One region of the Streptosporangium sp. NPDC023825 genome, then DNA from elsewhere that is predicted to be linked to it. Evidence: riboswitches for the same ligand, from Rfam matches in the RefSeq annotation. Region 1 holds a riboswitch; each other region holds the start of a gene.
What was found. Region 1 has a riboswitch for S-adenosylmethionine ahead of thrC (threonine synthase). Riboswitches for the same ligand answer to the same signal wherever they lie in the genome.

Region 1 (4,854 bases):
GGCCGGAGCCGGGCGGGTGCCGTGGAGTCGCGGGCGCCCCGGGGGCGGCGCGGGGCGGTCAGGGCCGCCTCAGGGCGGGAGGATCAGCCTCCGGCCACCGCCGGGATGATGGAGACCTGAACGCCGGAGGGCGTGGCCGTGTCGAGGTTGTCGACAAAACGGACGTCCTCATCCCCCACATAGACGTTGACAAAACGTCGGATCTTTCCCGATTCATCAAGAATCCGGGCGCCGATCCCCGGGAAGTCCGCGTCGAGCTTCTGAAGAACATCGCGCAGGGTCTCACCCTCTCCGTTCACCTCGGCGGCACCATCGGTGTAAGTCCGGAGAATCGTCGGAATCCGCACAGAAACGCTCATAATTCAGTACCTTTCACGATTTCTAGGCGATAGCCGCACGGAATGCGTCAAGAGAAGGCCGAATCACCGCGGTCGGGCGCGCCTCCGCGGCCACCGCGTCAAGGGTCTTGAGACCGTCGCCGGTGTTGAGGACCACGGTCTCGGCGTCGGGGTCGAGCGTGCCCGAGGCGACCAGCTTGCGCAGCACCCCGACGACGACGCCTCCGGCGGTCTCGGCGAAGATGCCCTCGGTCCTGGCCAGCAGCCGGATCGCGTCGACGATCTCGGCGTCGGTGACGTCCTCGACCGCGCCGCCGGTGCGGCGGGCGATGTCCAGGACGTACGGGCCGTCGGCCGGGTTGCCGATCGCCAGCGACTTGGCGATCGTGTCCGGCTTGACCGGGCGGATCACGTCGTGGCCCGCCTTGTAGGCGGCGGAGACCGGGGAGCACCCCTCGGCCTGGGCCGCGAAGATCTTGTACGGCCTGTCCTCGACCAGGCCGAGCGCGATCAGCTCCTTGAAGCCCTTGTCGATCTTCGTGAGCTGCGAGCCCGACGCGACCGGGATGACGATCTGGTCGGGGATGCGCCAGCCGAGCTGCTCGGCGATCTCGTAGGCCAGGGTCTTGGACCCCTCCGCGTAGTAGGGCCGGAGGTTGACGTTGACGAAGCCCCACTGGTCGCCCAGCTCGTCACCGATGAGCTCGGAGCAGAAGCGGTTCACGTCGTCGTAGGTGCCCTCGATGCCGATGAGCCTGCCGCCGTACACGGAGGCCATGACGATCTTGGCCTGCTCCAGGTCGGAGGGGATGAACACGCAGGCGTCCAGCCCGGCCCGCGCGGCGGCGGCGGTCACGGCGCCGGCCAGGTTGCCGGTGGAGGAGCAGGAGAGGGTGTGGAAACCGAAGTTGCGGGCGGCCTCGACGGCGATGGCCACCACGCGGTCCTTGAAGGAGTGCGTGGGGTTGCCGGAGTCGTCCTTCACGTGCAGGGAGCGGATGCCCAGCTCGCGGGCGAGGTTGCCGGCGTTGACGAGCTTGGTCCAGCCGGGCGCCATGTTGGGCTTGGCGGCCACGTCGTCGGGGACGGGCAGCAGCGAGCGGTAGCGCCAGATGTTGGTCGGCCCCTCGGCGATCCGCTCCCGGGTCACACGCCCGAAGTCGTACGCGATCTCAAGGGGCCCGAAACACTCGTCACAGGCGAAGCTGGGGCCGAGGTCGTAGCGGGCACCGCACTCCCGGCAGGACAGGGCGACGGCGGGGCCGAAGCGCCGCTCTCGCGCGTCGCCGGCACGACCGGAGGAGGTGGTGGTGTTGTTCTCAGTGGTTGCGAGCGCCATGAAGCGAGGCCTTTCCCTCATCTTCGTCTGCGGACCACCCTGGTCACAGACCGGAATTGGCACCTGTCCCGGCCGACCTCGTTCAGATCACGAGTCTTGAACCGGGATGGTTGCCGGGGCTTCGCAGGGCCGGTCCCTCCACCCCTCTGGATGAGCAAATATTCAGTTGGAAACCTGACGCGCAGGTCCTCAGCACTCTACCCCGCCCTGCCTCCCTCCTGACTCCCTGTCTCACTGTGCGAGACATGGCGTGTTATCCAACGGACAACCGTCTTCGGGCCGCCGGTCGCGAGGCGCGCGGCGCACGCCCGGACGGCAGGCGGGGCCCCCGCCGGACCCGGCGATCCTCGGTGATCGCGGGCCCGGCGGGGGCCCCGCCCCCTGCCGGTCGTCGCTACGGGAGGCGACCCGCCGGGGCGGTCACGGCACTCGGCACCCGGAACCCCAGGGTGTAGGGGCCGGAGCCGGCCGCGGAGACCACCCGGTAGCGGTAGTAGCCGGGCGTGCCGGTGTAGGAGATGCTCTCGTCGGGACCCGCGCTGTCGGAGGTGGCGACGACCGGCCAGGTGCTGCCGTTCCACTTCTGCAGGTACAGGTCGAAGTCGGTGCCGTCGGAGCCGTCCAGGCAGGCGGTCTGGAGACCTCCGACGGTCAACCTGTAGTACAGGCCCCTCGGCTGGTAGACGGATCGGCCGGCGGCCAGGGTGCCGGTGTAGGTGTTGGGGAAGCCGGTGCAGGTGCCCGTGACCGGCGGCGGCGGGTTGCCCGCCGTGGTCCTCAGGGTCAGGCCGTACGCGGTGAGGATCGGGGCGATCGGCTGGAAGTAGGTGGTGCCGCCCTGGCTGCAGTCTCCGGAGCCGCCGGAGGTGACGCCCTGGGCCTGGTCGACGGAGATGAACGAACCTCCGGAGTCGCCGGGTTCGGCGCAGACGGTGGTTCGGGTCAGCCCGTTGACGGTGCCCTGGGGGTAGGTGATGCTGGCGTCGCGCTGCTGGATGAGACCGCAGTGCCAGTCGGTGGTGGAGCCCGACCGGCAGACCGAGGCACCCTCGATGGCGATCCGGGCGCCGGCGACGGGCACGGTGCCGCCCTGGCCGTTGTCGACCGTCGGGGTGGCCGTCCAGTTGGTGTTGGCCAAGACCCAGGCGTAGTCGCTGCCGGGGAAGACCGATCCCTGGAAGGTGCCTTGGGCGACGCGGTTGAAGCCGGTGGTGGCGTTGCCGGTCCTGCCGCAGTGGCCAGCGGTGACGAAACCGTTCTGGGTGCCCTTGAGCACCGAGAAGCCGACCGAGCAGCGGCTGGTGACGCCGATGTAGTAGGCGTTGCCGCCCACCAGGTCGTACAGCGGCTGGGGAACCTCGGTGGAGGGCAGCACGACTACCGCCGCTCCGTCCACCCCGGCGCTCTCGATGACGTTTATGGCAGCCTCGGGCTGTGGGGAGAGGACGACCACCTTGTTCCTCTTCACGTCGACGAAGCGCGCGCTCGACACGAGCGGCTGCGGGGGCAGGCTGTCGTCGACCGCCTGCTTGATCGCGGTGAGCTCCACCAGCGACCTGGGGACGACCTCGGCCTGGGCACCCGCGTCGAGGATCGTCGGGATGTCGGCGGCGCTGGTGGTGGCCACCACCAGGGTGTGCGCGCTGGTTCCTCGCAGCCAGGTGCCGCCGAAACGGGGGCCGAGCCTCCTGGCCATCTGTAGCGCGACCGGGGTCAGGCGGGCCTCGTTGAGCAGCCGGGCCTGGGCCTGGGCCGGGGTCAGGCCGAGGTCGCGCTCGAGTGCTTCCAGCATGCCCGGCGGCGGTTTCCGCGCGGCCGACATGGCCCACTCGGCCGTGGTGGCGGACGGGGCGGCGGGCGCGGCCGGGGCGGCCGCCCCGCGTTCGGCGCCGGCCGGTACGGCGGCCAGGGCAAGTGCGGTGGCCGCCAGGACGCATGCCGTGGAAACGGCGTGTCTGCGGAACATGTGGTCTCTCCTCGACCTCGGCGTGCACAGCGTGAGGGGAGATCGCCACATGTCACCGATTGATCACGCGACGTGGGCAACGCCACCCTAAATCAGGTGAGGCCGTCAGGGCCGCGCGCCACGCGGAGAGTGCTCCTCGACCGGTTCCGGCCTGGCGGGCAGCCCGTCAGAGGCCGGGCGGCGGTCAGAAGCCGTAGGCGTCGCCCAGGGCGCCCTGGACGTACTTGCGCGCCTGGTGGATGCGCGACTTGGCGGTGCCCAGCGGGATGCGCAGCTGCTCGGCCACCTCGTTGTAGTCGAGCTGGCAGATGTCGCGCAGCACCAGCGCCTGGGCCAGTTCCGGCTTCTCGGCCTCCAGCGCCTCCATCGCGTCGAGCAGGTCCAGCCGGGACCCGGCGATCACGCTGACCCGGGCGACGTCCGGCTTCTGCAGCGGCAGCTCGTCGGAGCTCTGCTCGGCCGCGCGGCGCTTCAGCGAGCGGTAGGTGGTCCTGGCGCAGTTGGCGGTCACGATGTGCAGCCAGGTGCTGAACCGGGCGCGACCCTCGAAGCGGCCGATGTTGCGCGCCACCGCGAGCAGGGTGTCCTGGCAGGCCTCCTCGGCGTCCTGCCGGAAGGGGAGGATCCGGCCGCAGTGCCTGAGCACGGCGGGCTCGATCCGCTTCAGCAGCTCGCCGAGAGCGCGGTGGTCGCCCTGGGCGGCCGATCGGGCCAGGTCCTCGGTCGTCTCGTCCAGCGCCATCACGGGCCCCCATCAGCGGTCACGGTCGCTGGACATCCTACGGTCGGGGGTCGCGGATGGTGACCCTCCCTCATCGCCACAAAAAGGGTGATAGAGCGGGGCTCATCACTCCACCTGCTGACAAGAGCTGACACAATTCGATGGACGCCGTTCCTTCCTTGATTTGAAGAGCGAGGACATCCCGACGAGGTGCCGGTTAACCTTGGGGTCTCCACGCTCAAGGAGAATCGATGAGCGCGATCCTGGTGGCCTCCAACCGAGGTCCCGTCTCCTTCACCCTCTCCGAGGACGGTTCGCTGTCCATGCGCAGGGGAGGTGGCGGCCTGGTCTCCGGCCTGTCGGAGGTCGCGAAAGACCTCGGCGTCCTGTGGGTCTGCGCGGCGCTGTCCGACGGCGACCGCGGCGCCGTGCGGCTGGCCCCCGGCGGCCGGCTCGACCAGGCGGGCTACGACACCGGGGCGCTGCGGAT
Region 2 (4,854 bases), on a different contig from region 1:
CCGGCCTGTCGCGCGCGGCGGCCCGCCGCAGGGCGGCCGAGCTGCTGGAGCGGTTCGACCTGGTCGAGGCGGGGAGGCGGCGGGTCGGCACGTACTCGGGCGGCATGTGGCGCCGGCTGGACCTGGCCGCGGGGCTGGTCGGCGCGCCGTCGGTGATCTTTCTCGACGAGCCGACCACCGGTCTCGACGTGCGGAGCAGGCAGGCGATGTGGGAGGTGATCACGCAGCTCGCCGGCTCGGGCACCACGGTCTTCCTGACCACCCAGTATCTGGAGGAGGCCGACAGCCTGGCCGACAGGATCGCGCTGCTCGACGGCGGGAGGGTGGTGGCGGAGGGCACCGCCGACGAGCTCAAGGCGAGGGTCGCCGCCTGGCGGCTGGACCTCGTCCTGTCCGACGCGCGGTCGTTCGCCGAGGTGACGCGCCTTCTCGGGGCGCGTGCCGTCCACACCGATCTCGCCACGCTGACCGTCGGGGCGGCCGTCGACGGGAGCGCCACGGGGATCCGCGCCCTGCTGGACGAGGTGGACCCGGGGCGTTCGGCGGTCAAGAGGTTCACCGTGCGCGGCGCCACGCTCGACGACGCGTTCCTCGCGCTGACGGACAGGGAGCGGGCCGGTGTCTGACCTCACCGCCTGGCCGGTGATGACCGGCCGTGCCGTCCGCCTGTCGCTGCGCAACCTCGACGCGCTGCTCACCTCGTTCCTGCTGCCCGTCCTGGTCATGCTGCTGTTCGTCTACCTGTTCGGCGGCGCGATCCAGACCGGCGTCGACTACGTCACCTACGCCGTCCCCGGCATCCTCGTCATGTGCGCCTCCTACGGCGCCTCCCTGACGGCGGTCGCCGTCAGCCACGACATGAGCCGGGGGATCGTCGACAGGTTCAGGTCGATGGACGTCGGCGGCGGTGCGTTCCTGGGCGGGCACGTGGCCGCCGGCACCGTGCGCAACCTCACCTCGCTCGCCATCGTGTTCGCCGTCGCGTTCCTGCTCGGCTTCCGGGCGGACGCGGGCCTGTCCGGCTGGGCGGCGGCGGTGGGCGTCCTGGTGGCGTTCGTGCTGGCCATGTCCGCGGTCTCGGCCCTGGTCGGCCTGCTGGCCAAGACACCGGAGGTCGCGGGCGGTTTCACCTTCCTGGTGATGTTCCTGCCCTACCCGAGCAGCGCCTTCGTCCCGGTGCACACCATGCCCGCGTGGCTGCACGGGTTCGCGGAGAACCAGCCGGCCACACCGATCATCGAGTCCGTACGCGGCCTGCTGCTCGACCGGCCCGTGGGGAGCGACCCGTGGAAGGCGCTGGCCTGGTGCGGCGGCCTCCTGCTGATCTCGGCGATCTTCTCCGGCAGGATGTTCCGCCACCGCGCCCGCTGAGGTCACCCCGCCCGCTGAGGTCGCGGGAGTGCCGGGAATGCCGGAAGCGCCGGGGTGCCGGGGGCGCCTGGGGCCGCCCCCGGCACCACCGTCCGGGGCTCAGGTGACCAGGGCGAGCCAGCGCGGCGCGTCCCCGAAGGGGGCGGCGCGGGAGGTGACGGCCTCCATCAGCCAGGCGGCCGAGGCACGGGCGTTCTCGACCACGCCGGGCGGGTAGGCGTACTTGACCCGGTGCTCCTCGAACTCGTCCTCGTCGTCCAGGAAGACCCGGCTCGGGCGGCCCTTCAGCAGGTTCCGGCGGGTCCGGATCACGTCGAGGTCCAGGTCGACCATGGTGACCCCGCCGTCTTTCCACTCCGGCACCGTGGAGATGTCGCAGTAGATCTCGTGCTTGTTCGGGGCAGCGTTGAAGGCGGCCGTCCACCAGGCGTCGCGCGGGAAGAGCATCACGAACGGATGGGGCCAGGCGACCGGGGGGCCGTCGCCCTTGCGGCCGCTGGAGCCGGCCACGCAGCCCGTCCACACCCCGTGCTCGTCCTCGCCGAGCAGCAGGCCGCGGTGATGCCAGTGCAGTGACCCGTCGTACTTGCGGTAGACCACGTTCACGCTCTCATAGGACATTCCCCGACACTAAGGCTTGACAGAGATCTATGTATTTCCTACCTTCTAAATAGGTTAAGAGTGTCAGTGAGAAGCCCCGGCTGGCTGACCGGCAACCCTCGCACCGCGGCGGGGTGCCCCCGGGGGAGACCTGGCGGCACGGTGGGCGTGCCGCAAGCGCGGACCCCCTCACCAGGGTCACCGAGACATGCCCGGGAGCGCCACATGTCGAAGACCAGCACACTGAACCACGCGAGCCCCGTCGACCTCGACACCCACGGCCACTACCGGCCCGGTGGCAGGCCCGGCCCGCGCTACCCCTTCCAGGGACGGATCGGCACACCCGCCTTCCCCGCCGAGCCCGGGCGCTACCACCTCTACGTCGCGGCCGTCTGTCCGTACGCGCAGCGCGCGGCCATCGTGCGATCCCTCAAGGGCCTCCAGGACGTGGTCTCGCTCTCCTACGTCGACGACGAGCGCGACGGGCGCGGGTGGGCGTTCCGCGAGCGGCGCGGGGCCGACCCGGTCAACGGGTTCACCATCCTGCGGCAGGCGTACGAGGTGACCGAGCCGGGCTTCGACGGGCACGTCTCGGTGCCGGTCCTGTGGGACAGGGCGACCGGCCGCATCGTCAGCAACGACTTCCCCGACATCACGATCGACCTGGCCACCCGGTTCGGCGGCGACCCCGAGGCCGACCTCTACCCCGAGGAGCTCAGGCCGGAGATCGACGAGCTCAACACGAGGATCTACGAGATCCTCAACACGGCGGCGGGCCGCGTGGCGGCGGCCACCACCGAGGCCGCGTACACCGAGGCGCGCGGGGCCGTGGTCGCCTTCCTGGACGAGCTGGACGCCCGCCTGGCCGACCGCAGGTTCCTGTTCGGCTCGGGGATCACCGAGGCGGACGTGCGGCTCTGGCCGACCCTGCTGCGCTTCGACCTGAGCGACAACCCGGCGGCCAGGATCAGCGAGCGCCCGCTGACCGCCTTCCCCAACCTGTGGGCCTACGCCAGGGACCTGTACGCCCGCCCCGCCTTCCGCGAGAACACCGACTTCACCGTCATCGCCCGCCCGTCGGGCGAGACCGACGCCTGGCGGATCCCGGTCGAGCCGCTGCACGCCGACTGGGACCAGCCGCACCGCAGAGCCGCCGTATGAGCGCCTCGATCGCCGTCGTCGGCGCCGGGCCGACGGGCACCTGCCTGGTGGAGCGCATCTGCGCCAACGCCGCCGACCTGCTCGGCTGGCCGTCGCTGGACGTCCACGTGATCGACCCCCACCCGCCGGGCGGCGGGCGCGTGTGGCGCCACGACCAGCCGGACCTGCTCTGGATGAACTCCACCGCCGCCGACGTGACGCTCTTCACCGACGAGTCGGTGCGCTGCGAGGGACCGATCCGCCCCGGGCCCACGCTGGCCGAGTGGCTCGGCGGCGACCCCGGCAGGTTCGCCTCCCGCCCGGCGCAGAACGGCTACCTCTCCCACGTCTTCCGGCAGGCGGTGGCGACCGCCCCTCGCGGCGTCCGGGTGCACGTGCACGCCGCCCGCGCCGTCGACCTCGCCGACGTCCCCGGCGGGCAGGCGGTGACGCTGGACGACGGCCGGACGATCGAGGCCGACGCGGTGATCCTGGCCCAGGGACACGGCGACGTGACGCCGACGAGGGAGGAGAGCGCGCTGGCCGATCTGGCCGCGCGCGCGGGGCTGCGCTACCTGCCCACTGGCTACACGGCGGACCTCGACCTCGACGGCGTTCCCGCGGGGGAGCCGGCGATCGTGCGGGGGATGGGGCTGGCCTTCGTCGATTTGATGGTGCTGCTCACCTCGGGTCGGGGCGGCCGGTTCGTCCGCGAGTACGACGGGGAACTGGTCTACCTGCCCAGCGGGCGCGAGCCCCTCCTGCACGTGGGGTCGCGGCGCGGCGTGCCGTACCACTCCAAGACCGGTTACCCCTTCACGGGCGCCCGCCCGCCGGTGCCGCGCTTCCTCACCCACGAGGCGCTGGGCGAGGGACCGTGGAACTTCCGCCGGGACGTGTGGCCGCTGGTCGCCAAGGAGCTGGCCTTCGCGTACTACCACGAGCTCATCACCGCCCGCCCCGAGCGCGTCAAGCTGGGATGGGCGGAGTTCGAGGAGGGCTTCGCCGCCGAGGAGTGGCGCAGTCCCGGGATGCGCAAGCTGATCCGCGAGGCCGTGCCCCGGCACCTGGACCGGCTCGACCTCGACCGGCTCGACCGGCCGCTGGACGGCATCCGGTTCGGCGACCAGGCCGGCCTGCAGAAGTGGATGCACGGTTATCTCGCCGTCGACCTGCAACGACGTTCGGACCCGGCGCACAGCGCCGACCACGCGATGATCCTCGGCCTGCTCTCCGTCTACGGTGTCCTCGCCGAGCTGGGCGTCTCCGACCCGTGGTTCGCCGGGTTCTTCAGCTACGTCGCCAGCGGCCCGCCGGGACCCCGGCTGGAGGAGCTGCGCGCCCTGGCCAGGGCGGGGATCGTCACCTTCCTCGGCGCGGACCTCAAGGTCGACCACCACGGCGGGCGCTGGCGGGCACAGAGTCCCACCGTGCCCGGCGGCGTGACGGCCACCACCCTCGTCGAGGCCAGGCTGCCCGCGCCCAGCGTGAGCCGGGCCGTCGACCCGCTCATCGCCGCTCTCCGCGACCGGGGCGAGCTCGACGAGGAGTCGGGCCTGGTGAACGTACGGCCCGCCGACCGCCGCCTGCTCGACAGGTCGGGGACCCCGCACCCCCGCAGGTTCGCCTTCGGTCCCTGGGTCGTCGGCGGCCGGGCCACCGGCGGCTTCGCCAGGCCCCGCCTCAACGCCCCGCTCCTCCGCCACGCCGACGCCCTCGCCCGGATCGTGCTGTCCGAGGCCG
Region 3 (4,854 bases), on a different contig from region 1:
TCGCGATCGACTACTCCCACGCCCTGGACGACCGGCCGCCGTACGGCACGCTGGCCGGCTACCGGGACGGGGCGATGGTCGCGCCCGTGCCCGACGGCTCGTGCGACATCACCGCCCACGTGGCGCTCGACGCCTGCGCGGCCTCCGGCGAGAGCGCCGGAGCCGTCACGACGGCGCTGACCACGCAGCGCGAGGCGTTGCGCGCTCTCGGGATCACCGGAGGCCGCCCGCCGGTCGAGCAGGCCAGGAACGACCCTCGCGGTTACCTGCAGGCCCTCGCGAGGGCCTCGGAGGAGGCGGAGCTCATCGCCGCGAGCGGTCTCGGCGGGTTCGGCTGGCTGTCGCAGAGCCGTCTCTGACCCGCGGAACCGGCGTCGTTCCGGCGGGGTCCGCGGCCCGGGCGGCGAGCCCGGCGGGGCCGGCGGGGTACGCCGCCCGGCCGCCGTGCCCTCGTCGGCGGACGGCACGGGCCGGGCACACCCGCGACCCGTCCGCTTGGGCCGTTTCGATCACTTCTTCGGCCGCTTCGACCGCTTCGTTCCAGGCCGGTTCAGACCCGCACGTCGAGGGAGGTGAGACCCCGGATGACGTAGCCCGGCCCCCAGGCAGGCTCGGCGGCGAGTTCCATCTTCGGGGCCTTGCGCAGCAGGGCGCCGAAGGACTCGATCAGCTCGACCCTGGCCAGCGGTGCCCCGAGGCAGAAGTGGATCCCGGCGCCGAAGGAGATGTGCGGGTTGTCGGCCCGGCCCACGTCCAGGCGGGCGGGGTCGGCGAAGACCTCGGGATCACGGTTGGCCGAGCCGAACAGCAGCGCCACCTCGGTGCCGCGCGGGATGTCGACCCCGCCCACCGAGATGTCCTCCAGCACCCAGCGCTCGAACATCTGCAGCGGGGTGTCCCAGCGCATCAGCTCCTCGACCGCCGTGGGCAGCAGGGCGTGGTCGGCACGGAGCCGGTCCAGCTCGGCCGGGTTGCGGAACAGCGACCACCAGCCGTTGCCGGTGACGTTGACGGTGGCCTCGTGCCCGGCGTTGAGCAGCAGCACGCAGGTGCCGACCAGCTCCTCCTCGGTGAGCCTGTCACCCTCGTCGGCCACCAGGGCGAGCGCGCTGATCAGGTCGTCGCCGGGGTCGGCCCTGCGGGCGCGGGCCAGCTCGACGAGGTAGGCGGAGAACTCCTCGGCCGCCCGTACGGCCGTGTGCTGGGCCTCGACCGACGGCTGGAGCTCGTACATGCCGCAGATGTCGGCCGACCAGGGCCGCAGCAGGTGCCGGTCGGCCTCGGGGACGCCGAGCATCTCGGCGATCACGGTGACCGGGAGCGGCTCGGCGACCTCGGCGATCAGGTCTCCGCCGCCGCGCTCGACGAAGGCGTCCACCAGTTCCCCGGCCATGCGGGCGACCTTGGGGCGGAGCGCCTCGACCATGCGGGGGGTGAACGCCTTCGACACCAGCCGCCGGAGCCTGGTGTGCACCGGCGGCTCGACATCGAGCATTCCCGCCCTGATCACCCGCCAGAACGGGTCCTGGAACTCGGGGTCGTCCGGCCTGCCGAACTCCTGGTGCGAGGCCACGTGCAGGTAGGAGCGGCCGAGCCTGCGATCCCGCAGCAGCGCGTTGACGTCGGCGTGCCTGGCCACCAGCCACTGGCCGGTCGGCTCGAAGAAGCTGACCGGCCGCTCCCGCCTCAGCTCGTCGTAGACGTCATAGGGGTGGGCGACGAATTCCGGATTCCAGGGATCAAAGCGCACGTAAGCATCGTAATCCCCGGTTCAGGATCCGGCCCGCTCGGTAATCCCCGGTTCAGGATCCGGCCCGCTCGCCCGGCTTCCCTCCTTCGGCCGGCTCGTCCGCCCGGCCCGCCGGAGCCCCCTGAACCACCGGCGTCTCCGGGCCGGCCCCGCCCTCGGCTCCCTCGGTTCCCTCGACTCCCTCGGTCTCGTAGCGGGAACGCAGCTCGACCGGCTTCCGCCTCGCCTTGCCGCGCATCCGGATGTTCAGCAGCTCCACCAGCAGCGAGAACGCCATCGCGAAGTAGATGTAGCCCTTGGAGATGTGCTGCTCGAACCCCTCGGCGATGAGCACGACGCCGACCAGCACCAGGAAGGACAGGGCGAGCATCTTGATGCTCGGGTGCCGGTCCACGAAGCGGCTGATCGGCCCGGAGGCGACCAGCATCACGATGACCGAGACGATGACGGCCGCGATCATGACACCCAGCTCGTCGACCATGCCGACCGCGGTGATCACCGAGTCGAGCGAGAAGACGACGTCGAGGATCATGATCTGGATGATCACCGAGGTGAAGGACGAGGCGACCTTGCCCTCGGAGTGGCCGGAGTCGCCCTCCAAACTGCCGTGCATCTCGTGGACGCTCTTGGCCAGCAGGAACAGGCCGCCGAGTATCAGGATCAGGTCGCGCCCCGATATCCCCTGGCCGAAGACCTCGAACATCGGTTCGGTGAGCCTCACCACCCACGACAGCGCCAGCAGCAGCAGGAGGCGGCTGATCAGGGCGACGGCGAGGCCGAGCTTGCGGGCCTTGTCGCGCTGCTCGGGCGGGAGCTTGCCCACCAGGATCGAGATGAAGATGATGTTGTCGATTCCCAGGACGATCTCCAGGGCGACAAGGGTGAAGAAGCCTATCCATATCTCCGGGCTGGTCACCCAGTCCATTGCTTTCTCCTTCGTCGGCCGACGCCCGCACACCGTCGGCTGGCTGCCCGAACGCTTCTTCGGCTGACTCCCAGGACGACCGGGAGACGCTCCGAGTTCCTTCCCTCTCATCACGCTTCGCTGGCAAATTCGCCGGGCGGTCCCGGCAGCGCTCGCTCCTGCCCCGATATCGGGTTGATCACGTTTCGGACTTGCGGGGCACTGCGGGGTGTCGGTTATAGTTCCCCCGTAGGTCATGAGTGCCAGTGACAAGCCCCGGCTCGCTGGCCGGCAACCCTCGCGTCCGCGGCGGGGTGCCCCGGGTGAGGACCTGGTCCGGCACGAGGTGTGCCGGGCAAGCGCGGGCTCCAGGCACCTGTGTCATGGGTTGGGGTCCGATGACCTCGAAGGAGCCCTGGCATGTCCACCCTGACGATCCTCAGCACCCCCGAGAGCACCCCAGAGAGCGCCGCCGTCGCTCCGGTGACCGTCCCCGAGACCCATGTATCCGGCGTGTCCGGTGACCGCCCGATCCCGGCCGTGCTCGGCTCGGACCTGGAGGTCCCGGTCAGGGGCGGCAGGCTCGTCCGCTACGCCAACCTCGACTACGCCGCGAGCGCCCCCTGTCTGGAGCCGGTGAGCGCCGCCGTCGCCGCCGCGCTCCCGGCCTACTCCAGCGTCCACCGCGGCGCCGGGTACGCGTCCCAGCTGACCACGGCCCGCTACGAGCAGGCCAGGCACACGGTGCGCGCCTTCGTCGGCGCCCGTCCCGACGACTCGGTGATCTTCACCCGCAACACCACGGACGCGACCAACCTGCTGGCCCGCAGCCTGCCCGAGGGCACCACCGCCGTGGTCTTCGACACCGAGCACCACGCCTCGCTGCTGCCCTGGGAGCGGGTCGTGCGGCTGGCGGCCCCCGCCTTCCCCGGCGAGGCCGTCCGCGCCGCCGACGACGCGCTCGCCTCGATCGACGGCCCCAAGCTGCTGGTCGTGACCGCCGCCTCCAACGTCACCGGAGAGCTCTGGCCGATCGCCGCGCTGGCCCACATCGCCCACCGCCACGGGGCCCGCGTCCTCGTCGACGCCGCGCAGCTCGTCCCGCACCGCAGCCTCAACCTGACGGCGCTCGACCTGGACTACGTGGTCTTCTCCGGCCACAAGCTCTACGCGCCGTTCGGCACCGGCGCGCTGATCGGCCGTTCCGACTGGCTGGCCGAGGCCGAGCCGTACCTGCGGGGCGGCGGCGCGGTGAAGGCCGTGAACGACGACGGCACCGAGTGGCACGACGACCCCGAGGCGCGGCACGAGGCGGGAACCCCGAACGTGCTGGGCGCCGTCGCGCTCGCCGCGGCCTGCGACGCCCTGACCGCCACCGGCTGGACCCCGCTGGTCCGCGAGGAGGAGCGCCTCCTCGGGCGCCTGCGCGCGGGCCTCGCCTCCGTCCCCGGCGTGCACGAGCTGTCCCTGTGGGGCCCGGACCACCCGCGCGTCGGCATCGTCTCCTTCGTGGTGGACGGCTTCACCGCCCGCGAGGTCGCCGAGGCCCTGTCCGGCGACCACGGCATCGGCGTCCGCGACGGCAAGTTCTGCGCCCACCCCTTCGTACGACACCTGCTGGGCGCCAAGGACGGCGGCTGCGACGACGTCACCGCCTCCGCCGTCCGCGCCTCCATCGGCATCGGTACCACCTCCGAGCACGTCGACCGGTTGATCGGCGCCCTGCGGGATCTTGCCTCGCGCGGCTGACGTGACAGCATGGCCCTATGACTGAAGGCGCGCCCCGTGAGCTGAACGTGGGGCTGGGAGCCGGGGCCGAGGCCGTGCGGGGGGCGCACGGCAAGGAGCTCGCGACCGAGGACATGATCCTCAACATCGGGCCGCAGCACCCGTCCACGCACGGCGTGCTGCGGCTGCGGCTCACCCTGGACGGGGAACGGATCGGCTCGGCCGAGCCGATCGTGGGCTACATGCACCGGGGCGCGGAGAAGCTCTTCGAGGTGCGCGACTACCGGCAGATCATCGTGCTGGCCAACCGGCACGACTGGCTGTCGGCGTTCGCCAACGAGCTGGGCGTCGTGCTCGCGGTGGAGCGGATGCTCGGCATGGAGGTGCCGGTCAGGGCGGTCTGGACGCGCACGCTGATGGCCGAGCTCAACCGGGTGCTCAGCCACCTGATGTTCCTCGGCTCCTACCCGCT

Region 2: another riboswitch for S-adenosylmethionine. It lies ahead of AB0G15_RS31045 (glutathione S-transferase C-terminal domain-containing protein); the one in region 1 lies ahead of thrC (threonine synthase).
Region 3: another riboswitch for S-adenosylmethionine. It lies ahead of AB0G15_RS15400 (aminotransferase class V-fold PLP-dependent enzyme); the one in region 1 lies ahead of thrC (threonine synthase).

Annotation. Positions count from the first base shown of each region.
Region 1 covers NZ_JBFAAE010000096.1:15,081-19,934, reverse strand. The annotation lists gene AB0G15_RS41200 (MoaD/ThiS family protein) at 84-359, opposite strand; gene thrC (threonine synthase) at 382-1,677, opposite strand; SAM riboswitch class I at 1,692-1,834, opposite strand; gene AB0G15_RS41190 (S1 family peptidase) at 2,072-3,643, opposite strand; gene AB0G15_RS41185 (RNA polymerase sigma factor) at 3,828-4,385, opposite strand; gene AB0G15_RS41180 (trehalose-6-phosphate synthase) at 4,616-4,854, shown strand, end outside.
Region 2 covers NZ_JBFAAE010000047.1:29,379-34,232, forward strand. The annotation lists gene AB0G15_RS31030 (ATP-binding cassette domain-containing protein) at 1-626, shown strand, start outside; gene AB0G15_RS31035 (ABC transporter permease) at 619-1,371, shown strand; gene AB0G15_RS31040 (DUF402 domain-containing protein) at 1,471-1,992, opposite strand; SAM riboswitch class IV at 2,045-2,157, shown strand; gene AB0G15_RS31045 (glutathione S-transferase C-terminal domain-containing protein) at 2,197-3,132, shown strand; gene AB0G15_RS31050 (FAD/NAD(P)-binding protein) at 3,129-4,854, shown strand, end outside.
Region 3 covers NZ_JBFAAE010000014.1:77,996-82,849, reverse strand. The annotation lists gene AB0G15_RS15415 (SAM-dependent methyltransferase) at 1-359, shown strand, start outside; gene AB0G15_RS15410 (cytochrome P450) at 551-1,750, opposite strand; gene AB0G15_RS15405 (TerC family protein) at 1,803-2,675, opposite strand; SAM riboswitch class IV at 2,907-3,022, shown strand; gene AB0G15_RS15400 (aminotransferase class V-fold PLP-dependent enzyme) at 3,075-4,403, shown strand; gene AB0G15_RS15395 (NADH-quinone oxidoreductase subunit D) at 4,421-4,854, shown strand, end outside.